Regions from separate parts of the Stenotrophomonas sp. SAU14A_NAIMI4_8 genome, predicted to be linked through region 1. Evidence: predicted binding sites of a transcription regulator. Region 1 holds the regulator's gene; the other holds the start of a gene.
What was found. The regulator FliA, encoded in region 1, starts transcription of late flagellar genes. The targets are predictions, from matches to a motif close to TAAAGTTTNNCNNNCNNNGGCCGATAA.
Positions count from the first base shown of each region.

Region 1 (7,021 bases):
GTGCAGGAAGCCGGAAAGGTTGGTTTCGATGTTGCGCGGGTTCTCGCCCTGGGCAATCGAGATCAGGCCTTCGATGACCATTTCGCGGTCGCGCGAGTTGTGGGCGATCACGCCCTTCAGCTTGGCCGCGATCGGCAGGAACAGCAGGTTGGCCGAGGCGATGCCGTAGATGGTGGCGGTGAACGCGGCGGCGATGCCGTGGCCCAGCTTGCTGGGGTCGGCCAGGTTCTTCATGACCGCGATCAGCCCAAGCACGGCACCGATGATGCCCAGCGTGGGCGCATAGATGCCCATGGCTTCGAACACCTTGGCGCCGGCCTGGTCCTGGTGCTCCTGGCTGCCCAGTTCGATTTCCAGCATGTGCCGGATCGATTCTGGCTCGACGCCGTCCACCAGCAGCTGCAGGCCCTTGCGCAGGAACGGATCGCGCTGTGCTTCCACCTGCGATTCCAGGCCCAGCAGGCCCTGGCGGCGGGCGATGTTGCTCCATTCCACGATCTGCTGGATCAGTTCGCGACGGTCGCTGTGCGGCGGGCGCACGACCCAGCGCACGATCTTGAAGGCGTGCTTGAACACGGCCGGCGCGGTGTGCAGCAGGATGGCCGCCACGGTACCGACGATCACGATCACGAAGGCAGCCGGCGACCACAGCGAGGCCAGGCCGGCGCCCTTCAGGATGCTGCCGCCGACCAGTGAGGCCAGGGCAAGGAAAAGTCCAATGAGGCTGAGTCTATCCATGGGTCCGGTATCGGCGTGTGTGAATGGGACTTGAGACACCGGTGGCGCGTGTACAGACGGTAGTCACAGTTTTCGGGGTGCCGGGCAGCGCCCGGCCGGGTTCATCTCAGCCCGTCCACGTCCAGGATCAGGGCCATGCGGCCATCGCCGATCAGCGTTGCCCCGGCGTAGCCGCGCAGGCCGCGCAGCGCCTTCGGCAGCGGCTTGATCACCACTTCCTCGCGGCCGCGCACCTGGTCCACCACCAGCCCGAAACGGGCCTCGCCGGCCTGCAGCACCACGATGGTCAGTAGGCTGGAGGCGGCCGGGGTGACATCCAGCCACTGCCGCAGGTCGATCAGTGGCAGGGTGTGCGAGCGGCGGTCGAGCACGGCGCGGCCATCGAACCAGCCCAGCGAGGTGCGCGGTGCATGCAGCACTTCCATCACGCGGGCCAGGGGCAGGGCGTAGACATCCTCGCCGGCCTGCACCAGCAGGGTCGGCAGGATGGCCAGGGTGAGCGGCACGCGGATCAGGAAGCGGCTGCCACGACCCAGTTCGGACTGGATCTGGATCTGCCCGCTCAGTTCGCGGATGCGCGACTGCACCACGTCCATGCCCACGCCGCGGCCGGAAATATCGGTGACCTGCTGCTTGGTGGAGAACCCGGGCAGGAACACCAGGTGCAGGCATTCCTCGCTGCTCAGGCGGGCGGCGGCTTCCGGGTCGATCAGGCCCTTCTCGCGCGCCTTGGCGCGCAGCTTTTCCGGGTCGATGCCGGCGCCGTCGTCCTGCACTTCAATGCTGACGTAGTCGCCTTCCTGCTGTGCCGACAGGCGCACATGGCCCATGCGCGGCTTGCCCTGTGCTTCGCGCAGGTCCGGCATTTCCACGCCATGGTCGATGGCGTTGCGCACCAGGTGCACCAGCGGATCGGCCAGCGCTTCCACCAGGTTGCGGTCCAGCTCGGTTTCGGCGCCGATCAGTTCCAGATCGACTTCCTTCTTCAGCGAACGGGCCACATCGCGGGCCACCTTCGGGAAGCGCGAGAACACCTTGCCGACCGGCTGCATGCGGGTGCGCATGACCGCCGACTGCAGGCGCGCGGTGGCGATATCCAGGGTGGACACGGCACGGTCCAGCTCTTCATCGCGCAGGCGGGTGCGCAGCGTCTTCAGGCGGTTTCGTGACAGCACCAGTTCGCCGATAAGGTTGACGATGGCGTCCAGGCGCTTGGTGTCCACGCGCACGGTGTGTTCGGCCTCGGCCAGCGGCTTGGCCGCGGCGGGCTTGGCCGGCGCAGCGGCAGGGGTCGCCGTCGGGCGCGTCGCCGGCGTGGGGGCCGGCGCTGCAGCCACCGGCTTGCTGCCGGGTGCGGCGCCGCCATGCAGCTGGTCCAGCAACGCTTCGAATTCGTCTTCGCTGATCAGGCCATCGTCGGCCTTCTTCGCCGGGGCCACGGCCGTGGGCGCGCCGCCGCCGTGCAACTGGTCCAGCAGCGCTTCGAACTCATCGTCGGTGATCAGGTCGCTGCCGCCGGCAGCCGGTGCCGCGGCCGCGCTGGCACTGGTCGCGGGTGCGGCGCCGCCATGCACGTCGAACTGGGCGATCAGTTCCGGCGGTGCGTAACCCGGCTCGGTGCCGGATGAAACGGCGTCGAGCATGGACTGCAGGTAATCCAGCGACTGCTGCGCCGCGTCGAAGTGGTGCGATTGCAGCACGGCCTGGCCGGCACGGGCCGAACCCAGTGCTTCTTCGGCGGCGTGGCACAGCTCGACCATGGCGGTGATGCCGAGGAAGCCGGCGCCGCCCTTCAGCGTGTGGTAGCCGCGGAACACGGCATTGAGCTGTTCGCTGTCCTGCGGTGCCTGTTCCAGCGACACCAGCTGTTCGCCCAGGCGATCGAGGATCTCCTGTGCTTCGATGATGAAATCGGCAGTGATGTCGTCGGCAACCGCGCTCATGCTTACAGCCCCAGGTCCGACAACAGATCGTCGGCGTCGTTCTGCGAGACCGCGTGGCGGTCCAGTCCCTTCAGTGCCGGCCCGGCCAGTTCCGGGTCGGTGCGATGCTGTTCCGGCGGCAGGCCGAGCGCGCCGAAGCCTTCGTGCACGCGGCGGACGATGCCGACCACGCGACGGATGATCTGCCCGGTCAGGTCCTGGTAGCTCTGGGTCAGGGCGATCTCGGTCAGGTTGTGGCGGATGCGCTCCAGCTGCACGTCCTGGCCCGGCTGCAGGCCATCGGCGCGCAGCTGTTCGGTCAGGGCGCGGCATTCTTCGGCCAGGTCCAGGGTACGGTGGGTGGCCTGTTCGGTCATGGCCACCACGTGGTCCAGGCGCGCGCAGGCGTCGTCCAGCTCGCCGGCTTCGTCGGGCACGGTCGGCAGCTCGCCCAGGGCCTGGCCCAGTTCGCGGGCCAGCCGCGAAAGGCCGCTCATCATCGGCTGGGTGCGCGCGGCCACCAGACTGTCGATGCGCTGGCGCCAGGCGCTCTCGTCGCCCGCTTCCAGTGCATCCAGTGCTTCCTGCAGGCGCAGGGCCAGGGCGCTCTTGTCGACCGTGGTATCCATCAGGCGCTGGCCGCCAGGCGTTCGAAGATCTTGCCCAGCTTCTCTTCCAGCGTCTGCGCGGTGAACGGCTTGATGATGTAGCCGTTCACCCCGTTCTGTGCCGCTTCGATGATCTGCTCGCGCTTGGCTTCGGCGGTGACCATCAGTACCGGCAGGGTCTTCAGCTTGGCGTCGGCGCGGATGGCCTTGAGCAGTTCGATGCCGGTCATGACGGGCATGTTCCAGTCGGTCACCACGAAATCGAAGGGCTGGCTCTGCAGCAGTGACAACGCAGCATGCCCGTCCTCGGCTTCGGCGGTATTGGTGAAGCCCAGATCGCCCAGCAGGTTCTTGACGATGCGACGCATGGTCGAAAAGTCGTCAACGATCAGGATGCGCATGTTCTTGTTCAAAGCAGAGTTCCTTTGTTGTTCAATTCTCGAGGCCGGCGTCGGCCGCCTCGAAGACTTTCAGTCGGCCACGCAGGCGCAGCACTGCCTGGCCATGGATCTGGCAGACCCGCGATTCGCTCACGCCGAGCACCGCGCCGATCTCTTTCAGGTTCAGTTCCTGCTCGTAGTAGAGCGAGAGCACCAGCTGTTCGCGTTCGGGCAGGTGGCCGATGGCCTTGCCCAGTTCGCGCCCGAATTCGCCGCGCTCCAGCACCTGCTGCGGGGTGGGGCCGCCCTGGGCGATGGTGTCCAGCTCGCCCTGGTCTTCGATGCGCGATTCCAGGCTCAGCACCTGGCCGCGCGAGGCGTCTTCCATCAGGCGCAGGTAGTCGGGCAGTGGCATTTCCATGGCCGCGGCCACTTCGGTGGCGCTGGCGGCACGGCCGCTGCTCTGTTCCAGGCGCCGGATGGTGGCGGCGGCATCGCGGGCGCGGCGGTGCACCGAGCGCGGTACCCAGTCGCCGCGGCGGATCTCGTCGATCATCGAGCCGCGGATGCGGATCGAGGCATAGGTTTCAAACGAAGCGCCCTGGTCGGCGTCGTAGCTACGCGAGGCCTCGATCAAGCCCATCATGCCGGCCTGGATCAGGTCGTCCACTTCCACGCTGGCCGGCAGGCGCGCGGCCAGGTGGTGGGCGATGCGCCGCACCAGGTCCGAGTGCTGCACGATCACGTCGGTGGCCGAGGCGCGCTGCACCTCTTTGTACTGGGCTGCGCCTTTCATGCGGTCACCCCGCGCTGCTTCAGGATGCGTTCCAGGAAGAATTCAACGCCGCCGCGCGGCTCGGTCGGGGCCTGCCAGCGCGCGGTGCGGCGGGCGATCTCGGTGATCGCCAGCGCGGCCGGACTGGACGGGTAGGCCTTCACCACCGGCTGCTGGCGCTGCACCGACAGGCGCAGCCAGTCATCCTGCGGCACGCAGCCCAGGTAGTTCAGCGAGACATCGGCCAGGAACTTCTCGCAGACGCGGGTCAGCTTTTCATACAGCACGCGGCCTTCGTTGGGGTCGCGCACCATGTTGGCCACCACCTGGATGCGGTCCACGCCACGTTCGCGCGACAGCACCTTGATCAGCGCGTAGGCGTCGGTGATCGAGGCCGGCTCATCGCAGACCACCACCACGGTGTCCTGCGCGGCCTGGCAGAAGGTCAGCACGCCGTCGTTGATGCCGGCGGCGGTGTCCACCACCATGATGTCGAGCTCGCGTTCCAGTTCGGAGAACACGTTGACCAGGCCCACGTGCTCTGCCGGGGCCAGTTCGGCCATGTGCCGGCGGCCCGACGCGGCCGGCACCACCAGCACGCCGTTGGGGCCTTCGATGATCACATCGTCCAGCGAGCAGCGGCCGGCCACCAGGTCGGCCAGGGTGAAGGTCGGGTTCAGGCCCAGGATCACGTCGATGTTGGCCAGGCCCAGGTCGGCGTCCAGCAACAGGGTGCGCTTGCCCATGCCCGCCAGCGCCACGGCCAGATTGGCCGACACGTTGGTCTTGCCCACGCCGCCCTTGCCGCCGGTCACCGCAATGGTGCGCACAGGGCCCAGCGGCTCGCTGCGGGTGGCCGTCAGCGGGAAGGTGGTGGTCAGCTTGGCGTACTCACGCGACGGCATGGTTCAACTCCGGGTTGCAGGGCATATCGGCCGCTCGGCGCAAATCTTCAAGGCGAAGTACAAGATTGGCTGCAGATGCACGGTGCAGGTCGTCCGGCACGTCCTGGCCGTCGGTCACCCAGGTGATCGGCAGCTGGTGGTCCACGGCCACCGACAGGGCGTTGCCGAAGCGGCCGGTCTCGTCCAGCTTGCTCAGCACCAGGCCCTGCAGGTTGGCCGCGCCGAAGCGGCGGACCACCTCGTCCATGTCGCCGAAGCTGGTGTTGGCCGGCAGCACCAGCAGGGTGCGCACCTGGCGGGCGGCGCGCAGCCACTGCAGCTGGGCGGCCAGCGCGCGGTCGCGCGGGCCCAGGCCGGCGGTGTCGATCAGCACCAGCTTGTAGTCCTTCAGGCGTTCCAGCAGCTGGTCCAGGTCGGTGCCGCTGTTGGCTTCGTGCACCGCGATGCCGAGCTGGCGGCCGTAGCCGTACAGCTGTTCACGGGCACCCACGCGCAGGGTGTCGGTGGTGACCAGGGCCACATCGCGGGCGGCGTGGCTTTCGGCGAAGCGCGAGGCCAGCTTGGCGATGGTGGTGGTCTTGCCGGCGCCGGTGGGGCCGACCAGGGCGATCACACCGCCTTCTTCCAGCGGATCGACCGGGGCGATCGGCAGCTTGCGCGAGATCAGCCCCAGCATCAGGCCGCGGCCGCGGTGGGCCTCGGTTTCCGCCGGAATCTGCATGGCCACATCGCGGGCCAGGCCGGCATCGAAGCCGTACTCGTCCATCAGGTCCAGCGCCGCACCGCGCACTGCGTTGCCACGCAGGCGTTCGTCGGTGAAGCGGTTCATCTCGCGCTCGATCACCTGGCGCATGCCGGCCACTTCCTGGCGCAGCTGGCGGATCTCGGCGTCATCCTGGGCCACCACGGTCACCACCGGCGCCGGCATCAGCTGCGGGGCGGGCTCGGGCTGCGGCGTGGCTTCGGCTAGTACCGGGATCGGCTGCTCGGCGGTCACCGCCGGCTCGGCGGCGATCACGGCGGCCGTCGGCGCCTCGGCCGTCATCGGCAGCGGCGGCGGCAGGGCGGCAGTGTCCTGCGGCTCGTCGTGCGGCGGATCGATCAGGAAGCGGGCGCGGTTGATCGGGGCCGACGCGGCGGCCTCAGCGGCAGGTGCCGGCGGGGCGACGATGGCCTGGGCGAACGGGGCGAAGATCTGTTCCGGCAGTGCCGGTTCGTTGACGCTGGCGCGGGCCAGGGTGTCGGCGAAGCCGGTGCTGCCGCGGGTCGGCACGATCTCGTCGGCGCTGTCCAGGGTGCGGCCGGTGGCACCGACGGCGGCGCGGGCCAGGGCGGCCACGGCCGAGGTGGTGGCCGCGATCGGTTCCGGCGCCGGGGTGGCGCTGCGGCGGCGGGTGACCGCGGCGATGACGGCATCGGCGGCGGTGCGCGGCTTCGGTGCCGGCGGCGGCGCGACATCGCGGCGCGAGGCATCCAGTGCGCGCTGCACCACGCCTTCGTCGTAATGGGCGGCGGCCACGATTTCGATGCCTTCTTCGATCCGGCGGTTGGACAGGATCACGGCATCGGGCCCGTGTTCCTTGCGCACCAGGTTCATGGCCGAGCGCATGTCGGCGGCGACGAAGCGTTTGATTTTCATGCTGTGATCACGGGTCGAAGACGGCGGATTGGCGGTCGGAGAACGCGGGTGGTC
Region 1 covers NZ_CP025999.1:2,100,843-2,107,863, forward strand. The annotation lists gene C1930_RS09690 (flagellar motor protein) at 1-738, opposite strand, end outside; gene C1930_RS09695 (chemotaxis protein CheA) at 840-2,681, opposite strand; gene C1930_RS09700 (protein phosphatase CheZ) at 2,684-3,289, opposite strand; gene cheY (chemotaxis response regulator CheY) at 3,289-3,681, opposite strand; gene C1930_RS09710 (RNA polymerase sigma factor FliA) at 3,701-4,444, opposite strand; gene C1930_RS09715 (P-loop NTPase) at 4,441-5,328, opposite strand; gene flhF (flagellar biosynthesis protein FlhF) at 5,315-6,967, opposite strand.

Region 2 (7,021 bases), 1.9 Mb from region 1:
AGCGGCCCGCCAGCTGCTCGCGCAGTCGGCCGATCTTTCCAGTCTGCGCTATGGCCTGCTGGCGCTGGGCGATCGCCAGTACCCGCACTACTGCGCCTTCGGCGTGCAAGTGGATGACTGGCTGGCACGCAACGGCGCGCAGCCGTTGTTCGACCGCATCGACGTGGATGCGGCCGCGGTGGCGTCGCTGCGCCAGTGGCAGCTGCAGCTGGGTGCGTTGACCGGCATCCACACCGACGACAGCGTGCTGCCACCGGCCACCGTGCTGCATGATTGGCAACTGCTGGAGCGCACGCTGTTGAATCCCGGAAGCATGGGCGGGCAGATCTGGCGCATCCGCCTGGCCACGCCCGCGAACCAGCACTGGAAGGCCGGCGACATCCTGCACATCGCACCGCGCAACGCCGCCGCGCACGCACGCGCCGTACTGCAGGCGCACGGGTTGGACCCGCTGCAGCCCACGCTCGTGGATGGACAGACCCGCACCCTGCTGCAGCTGGCCAGCGAGCGCGTGCTGCCCGATGGCCAGCCGGCCATGCCGGTGCAGGACGCCTGCCTGTGGTTGTCCGGGCTGCCGCTGCTGCCCAGCCGTGAATACTCGATCGCCTCCTGTGCTGCCGATGGCGTGGTGGAACTGGTGGTACGCCTGACCCACGACAGTGCCGGGCGTGCCGGCCTGGGCTCCGGCTGGCTGGCCGTGCACGCGGTGCCTGGCGAAAACATTGCCGCGCGCGCGCACCATAACCCCGGTTTCCAGCGCGTAGCCGGAACCCCGATGGTGCTGATCGGCAACGGCACCGGCATTGCCGGCCTGCGCAGCCTGCTGCGCGAAGCGGCGGCCGATGGCGAGCACGGGCATTGGCTGCTGTTCGGCGAGCGCCAGCGCGCGCATGACCTGCTGTTCGCCGATGAGCTTGCGCAGTGGCAGGCTGACGGCCACCTGGCACGCGTGGACCTGGCGTTCTCGCGCGATGCCGACGGTGGCGGCTACGTGCAGCACCGGCTGCAGGCCGCAACCGGTGAACTGCAGGCGTGGCTGGCACGCGGTGCGGTGATCCACGTCTGCGGTTCGCTGCAGGGCATGGCCGAAGGCGTGGACCAGGTGCTGCGCGCCGCGCTGGGCGACGATGCCGTGGAAACGCTGCTGGAGAACGGGCGCTACCGCCGCGACGTGTACTGAGTTGATCGGCCGGGCATGGCCCGGCGCTTCCCGGTAACGCCGGGCCTTGCCCGTCGAGGGCGATCAGGCGGCCGCGCGTGGGCGCCGCTGCGGTTGCAGGCGGAACGCCGATACCGCTTCGGCCAGGGCCTGTACCTGTGCCTGCATCTGCGCCGTGGAGGCGCCAGCCTCTTCCACCAGAGTGGCATTGCGCTGCGTACTCGATTCCATCTGCACGATGGTCTGGTTCACCTGCGCGATGCCGGCGTGCTGTTCCTGCGATGCGCTGCGGATGGCGGCGAGCAGTTCAGCCAGCTGCTGCACGCTGCCGACGATATCGCCCATCGTGGTGCCGGCCTGCTCAGCCAACGCATTGCCCCGGGCAACGCGGGTCACCGAATCTTCGATCAGCCCTTTGATCTGCTTGGCCGCCTCGGCACTGCGCTGGGCCAGCAGGCGCACCTCCGAGGCCACCACTGCGAAGCTGCGGCCCTGCTCGCCAGCACGCGCGGCTTCAACTGCGGCGTTCAGTGCCAGGATGTTGGTCTGGAAGGCGATGCCGTCGATCAACTGGGTGATGTCACCGATACGGCGCGAGGCTGCGCTGATGCCGTGCATGGTTGCCACCACCTGACCGACTGCCTGGCCGCCGCGCGCCGCCACGGCTGCCGCGCCCTGCACCAGCGCGTCGGCGCGGCCGGCGGCATCGGCGTTGCGGCCAACGGTGTCTGTCAGCTCGTGCAGGGAGGCGGCGGTCTCTTCCAGGTTGGCCGCCTGCTGTTCAGTCCGTTGCGATAGATCGTGGTGGCCGGACACGATTTCGCCAACGCCCAGATCCAGCTGCGCGGTGGCCTGTTGGATGCGGGTGACGATGCGCCCAAGCTGGCCAACGGTGGCATTGGCATCGTCGCGCATGCGTGCGAAAACGCCTTGCAGGTCGCCTTCCATGCGCACGCTCAGGTCGCCGCGCGCCAGTGCCGCCAGCAGCGCCTGCAGGTCGGCAAGGTTGGTCTCAAAGGTGGCCAGAAGATGGTTGATGCTGGTGGACAGGGTACGTACGAAGCCCTGCTTCCCTTCCAGTGCAATGCGGCCGTGCAGGTCGCCGTGCGCAGCGGCATCGACCAGTGCCGCCACCTCGGTTTCCAGCAGAGTTTCCAGCGCACGGCTGCGCCATTCCACCGCCACCCCAAGGAAGTGCCCGTCGTCGACAATGGCGTTGGCAATCAGCTGGTAGCGCACGCCCGCATGCGCGATCTCGTGCTCCTCGCGGCGGCGTGCGCCGGCCAGGCGGACCATCGCCGGATGCAGGCGCGCGGCATCACTGCCCACCAGGGTGTCGATCTGCAGCGCCAGCAGCTGCAGCAGCGCCGGGTTGGCGTAGGCCACGCGGCCCTCGGCGTCGATCACCATCAAACCGGTCTGTGCACTGTCCAGCGCCTGGCGCACCCGGGTATTGCCACGCGCGACCGCACGCTCGTCTTCGATCCGTGCGCGCAGCCGCTGCTGCATGTGGATCAGCCGCTGTGCCAGCTGGCCGATCTCATCGCTGTCGTTGTGCACGCGCAGGGTGGTATCCAGGCGGTCGTCGGCGATGTCGCTGGCGAAGCGCAGCGTGTCCTGGATCGGGCGGCGTACGGCGCGCAGGACCAGCACCAGACTGGTGATCAGCACGCCCGCAACCAGCACGAGGGTGAAGGCGAACAACGCGCCCATGGTACGTGCGCCCCGTTGCTGGCGGGACTGTACCTGCGCCAGTGCGGTCCGCTGTGCTTCCTGGAACGTGGCCACTGCCGGCGCCACGGCGGCGGCGGTATCCAGCAGGGACAGCGCTTCCACGTCCAGGCCGACCCGCGCGGCGGTATAGCCCAGCAACGCGGCCTGATAGGCATCCATGGCGCTGCGCAGACGTTCCTGGGCATCGGCCGACAACCCGACCAGGGCGAGGTCGAACGGTAGTTTCTCTTCGCTTGCGCGGTCTGCATGGGTGGAGTCGCCATCGAGCAGCAGCAGCGCTTCCTGCCGGCGCATCTTCTGGACATGCAGCTCCAGCGCGGGACGCTGCTGCGCCGCCACCGCCGCCTGCAGCGTATCGGCAGCCTGCTGCAGCTGCGCGGCCAAACCCGCCTCGCCCCGTCCCATCTCGTCAACACGCGCGAACAGCGCCGTGATGCCGTCGGAGAAGCCGTCCACGGCCTCCGCCAGAGACTGCAGTGCCTTGCGCCGGCCAGCGTCCATGGGTTGCGCACGCAGCGCCTGCAGGTCGCGTTGCAGCGACTGCTGCGTGACCAGCAATTGGCTGCGGTCGGCATCGTCGAAACTGCGTGCATACTGTGTTTGCAGGCGACGCGCCTCGGCCACACGGGTGGCCAGCGCTGCGGCCAGATCGCTGCCACGCTGGTAGCTGGCCTGCGTGCGTGCGGCCTGTGCGCTGGCGTGGCCGGTCCAGGCATACACCCCAGCGATGGCCACCAGGCCCAGGCCGCAGACCCACAGGGTGGCTTTCAGCTTGTTGGCGACGCTGAGCCGATGCGGCTGCAGCCAGCGCAGCACGCCAGGAAACGCCGAGCGCAGACCATCCAGGCGGGTGCGCAGGGACCGGAGGCGGGGCACCGCGATCAACATGACAGACTCCAGGCAGAAGGACGCATCTGTATCGGCCTGGATCGCCTGGACTTTAGCATTTCTTTCGGCGGCCATCGCCGCACCAGCGGTCGCGGTCTTTGTACCGGCCACAGACGACGAGGAAATGACACCGCCCTGCCGCTTGACCTCAACCCCGGTTGCGGTTGCACAGTAGGGATCTATGCCCCGCCTGGTGCCGTGATGACCACGCTCGATATCCCCCGCTACCTGCAACGCCTGCAGCTGTCGGCCGCGCCGGCTGCCACCCTTGCTGGGCTGGCCGAGCTGCAGCAGCGCCACAACGCCCACGTACCCTTCGAGACGCTGACCTGCCTGCTGCGCGATGCGGTGCCGATCGATCTGGACAGCGTGCAGCGCAAGCTGCTGCACGCCCAGCGCGGCGGTTACTGCTTCGAGCTCAACGGCGCCTTCCTGGCGCTGCTGCAGGCGCTGGGTTTCGACGCCCACCCGCTGAGCGCGCGCGTGCTGCTGTCGGCCAGCGATGGCGAACTGACCCCGCGTACCCATTTGTTGATCCGGGTACGCCTGGATGACGGGGACTGGCTGGTGGACACCGGCTTTGGCAGCCTGACCCCGACCGTACCGCTGCGCCTGCGCGAGATCGCCGTGCAGGACACGCCCCACGAGCGCTATCGCCTGCAGCGGCTGGACGATGGTGATTTCCTGCTGGCGGCCAGCAGTGGCGATGACTGGCGTTCGCTGTATCGCTTCGACCTGGCCTCACCGGCGCCGGCCGACAACGAAGTAGGCAACTGGTATGTGTGCACGCACCCGCACTCGAGTTTCCCGGGCGAGCTGCGTGCTTCGCTGACCGGCCCGAACTGGCGCCGCACCATCGGCAGCGGCAACTACACCGAGTACCGCCACGGCCAGACGCCGCAGAAGCGGGCGCTGCGCGATGTGGTCGATGTGCGGCAGGTGCTGCAGGACCGCTTCGGCGTGCGGCTTCCCGACGATGCGCGGCTGGACCCCGCCATTGCAGGGTGGTTGCAGCGTTGGCAGTCCGCTGCCGCGTAGCCGGGCGTCAGGCTGCCGGGGCCTGCACGGCAATGCGGTTGCCTTCGCTGTCAGCGATCTCGGCCACGTGCCACTCACCGGCCTGGGCGGGGCCGAACCGCAGCGCGGCGCCGGCCTGCAGCGCACGGGCCAGGCTGGCGTCCAGGTCATCAACACCGATGTAGATGCGCGCACCCTGCTCCGAGGGCCGATAGTCCGCTCCCTGTACCAGGGCCAGGCTGGCGCCGCCAGCGTCATCGTCGAACGGCAGGTAGGCCATCATGCAGTCATGCACCGGCACCGGGGCATCGATCACCACCTGCAGCCATCGCTGGTAGAACGCAATGGCACGGGCCAGGTCGGCTACCGGAATCTCGACATGCATGACAGGGTTCATCGCTGCGCCACTTCGCTTCAGATGATGCGCAGGGTAATCGCCTTCGGCATGGCGCGGGGGCCATCGCCGGCACCGAGCCTGTCGCGGAGCATGGAGGGCGGCACGCCACCGGCACGCTGTGGCTGGCATGCTTGGGCTCCCCCGTGCTTGCCGGAGTACCCCATGCCGCTGTCCGACTTCCGCACTGCGCTCGCGCCGCTTGGCTACCTTCGGGTCGGCATCAATCTGGGCAACCCGGTGCTGGCGCAGGGCAACGCATCGGCGCCGCGTGGCCCTTCGGTGGACCTGGCCACGGCGCTGGCGCAACGGTTGGGGGTTGCGTCGCGCTTCACCTGCCATGACGCCGCTGCATCGGTCGTGGCGGCCGCCGCCAATGATGATTGGGATCTCGCTTTTCTGGCCATTGATCCAGCGCGCGCCGATCGCATCGCCTTCAGCGCACCGTATCTGGAAATTGAAGGCACCTATCTGGTGCGTGATGACAGCCCCGCGCAGCAGGTGGCCGATCTTGACCGCCATGGCATGCGCATCGCGGTGGGCCGCGGCGCCGCCTACGATCTGTTTCTCAGCCGTGCGTTGCAGCATGCACGCATCGAGCGTGCCGACACATCCGCCGCCGCCATCGCCCTGTTCGACCAGCAGCGCATGGACGCAGCCGCAGGCGTACGCCAGCCGCTGCAGGCGTGGGCCGCGCTGCATCCCGGCCACCGCGTGCTGGCTGACCGGTTCACCGCGATAGCCCAGGCCGTGGCCGCACCGGCCGCGCGCCCGGTGGCAGCGCTGCAGGCGTTGTTTGCCGAAGTGGATGCCATCCGGCAGACATCGCTGCTGGCCGAAGCGTTCGACCGCGCCGGGCAGCAGGTGACCCTGCTGCGGTAGGGGCCAGTAGAGTCGAGCTTGCTCGACTGCCGCGTTCCGTAGAGTCGAGCTTGCTCGACTGCTTCTGGCAATCCAGTCGAGCAAGCTCGACTCTACAAAGAGCGAAGATCAGTCGAGCAAGCTCGACTCTACAGACAGCGAAGCTCGACGCTACGTGGCGGTGATGCACGCCAGCAGACGCGCCAATGCAGGATTGCGGTTGCCATCACGCCAGAACAGGACCTGCTGCACCTGCGGGGCATCCTTCAGCCCCACGAATGCAACGCCAGGCACCCCCAGCCGGCGCAGCGACGCCGGCACCAGCGCGATGCCCAACCCTTCCGCCACCAGGCTGACGATGCTCTGCTGCAACTGCACTTCCAGACGTATCCGCGGTTCGAGCCCTACGGCGCGGAAGCACGCGTCGATCGCTTCGCGCAGCGTCGGCACCACCTCGGCGGGCGCGGTGATCAGGCCTTCATCGGCCAGCGCAGCCACGGCCACCTGACGCCGCCGCGCCAAGCGGTGGTCCTGCGGCACCACCACGCACAACGGCTCCTGCAGCAATGGCTGCATCTGCAGACCGCGCATTGCTGCGGGCGCGAAGCCGATGCCTGCATCCAGCTCGCCACTGAGCACCCCGTCCAGCAGTGGAAACGGCAGTGCCTCGCGCAGGCGTAGCTGAACCTGCGGGCAGGCTGCCATGAACCGGCGCGCCAACGGCGGCACCGAGCTGTGGGCGGCGTGCATCATGAAACCGACCTGCAGTTCGCCCTGTTCACCGGCGTCGATCTGCCGCGCCGTGTGGCAGGCCTACTGCAGTGAGGCCAGCACGGCACGCGCATCTTCGCGAAAGCGCTGGCCGGCCGGGGTCAGCCGCACATGGCGCGAATCGCGCTCGAACAGTGCCACGCCCAACGAGCGTTCCAGCGCCGCGATCTGCCGGCTGAGCGGGGGCTGTGTGACGT
Region 2 covers NZ_CP025999.1:3,979,481-3,986,501, forward strand. The annotation lists gene C1930_RS17950 (sulfite reductase flavoprotein subunit alpha) at 1-1,180, shown strand, start outside; gene C1930_RS17955 (methyl-accepting chemotaxis protein) at 1,244-3,781, opposite strand; gene C1930_RS17960 (arylamine N-acetyltransferase) at 3,983-4,819, shown strand; gene C1930_RS17965 (VOC family protein) at 4,827-5,195, opposite strand; gene C1930_RS17970 (transporter substrate-binding domain-containing protein) at 5,358-6,074, shown strand; gene C1930_RS17975 (LysR family substrate-binding domain-containing protein) at 6,225-6,845, opposite strand; gene C1930_RS20470 (LysR family transcriptional regulator) at 6,867-7,021, opposite strand, start outside.
Region 2: C1930_RS17955 (methyl-accepting chemotaxis protein) is a predicted target of FliA. The motif match lies at 3,810-3,836, and genes of this name have one in related genera.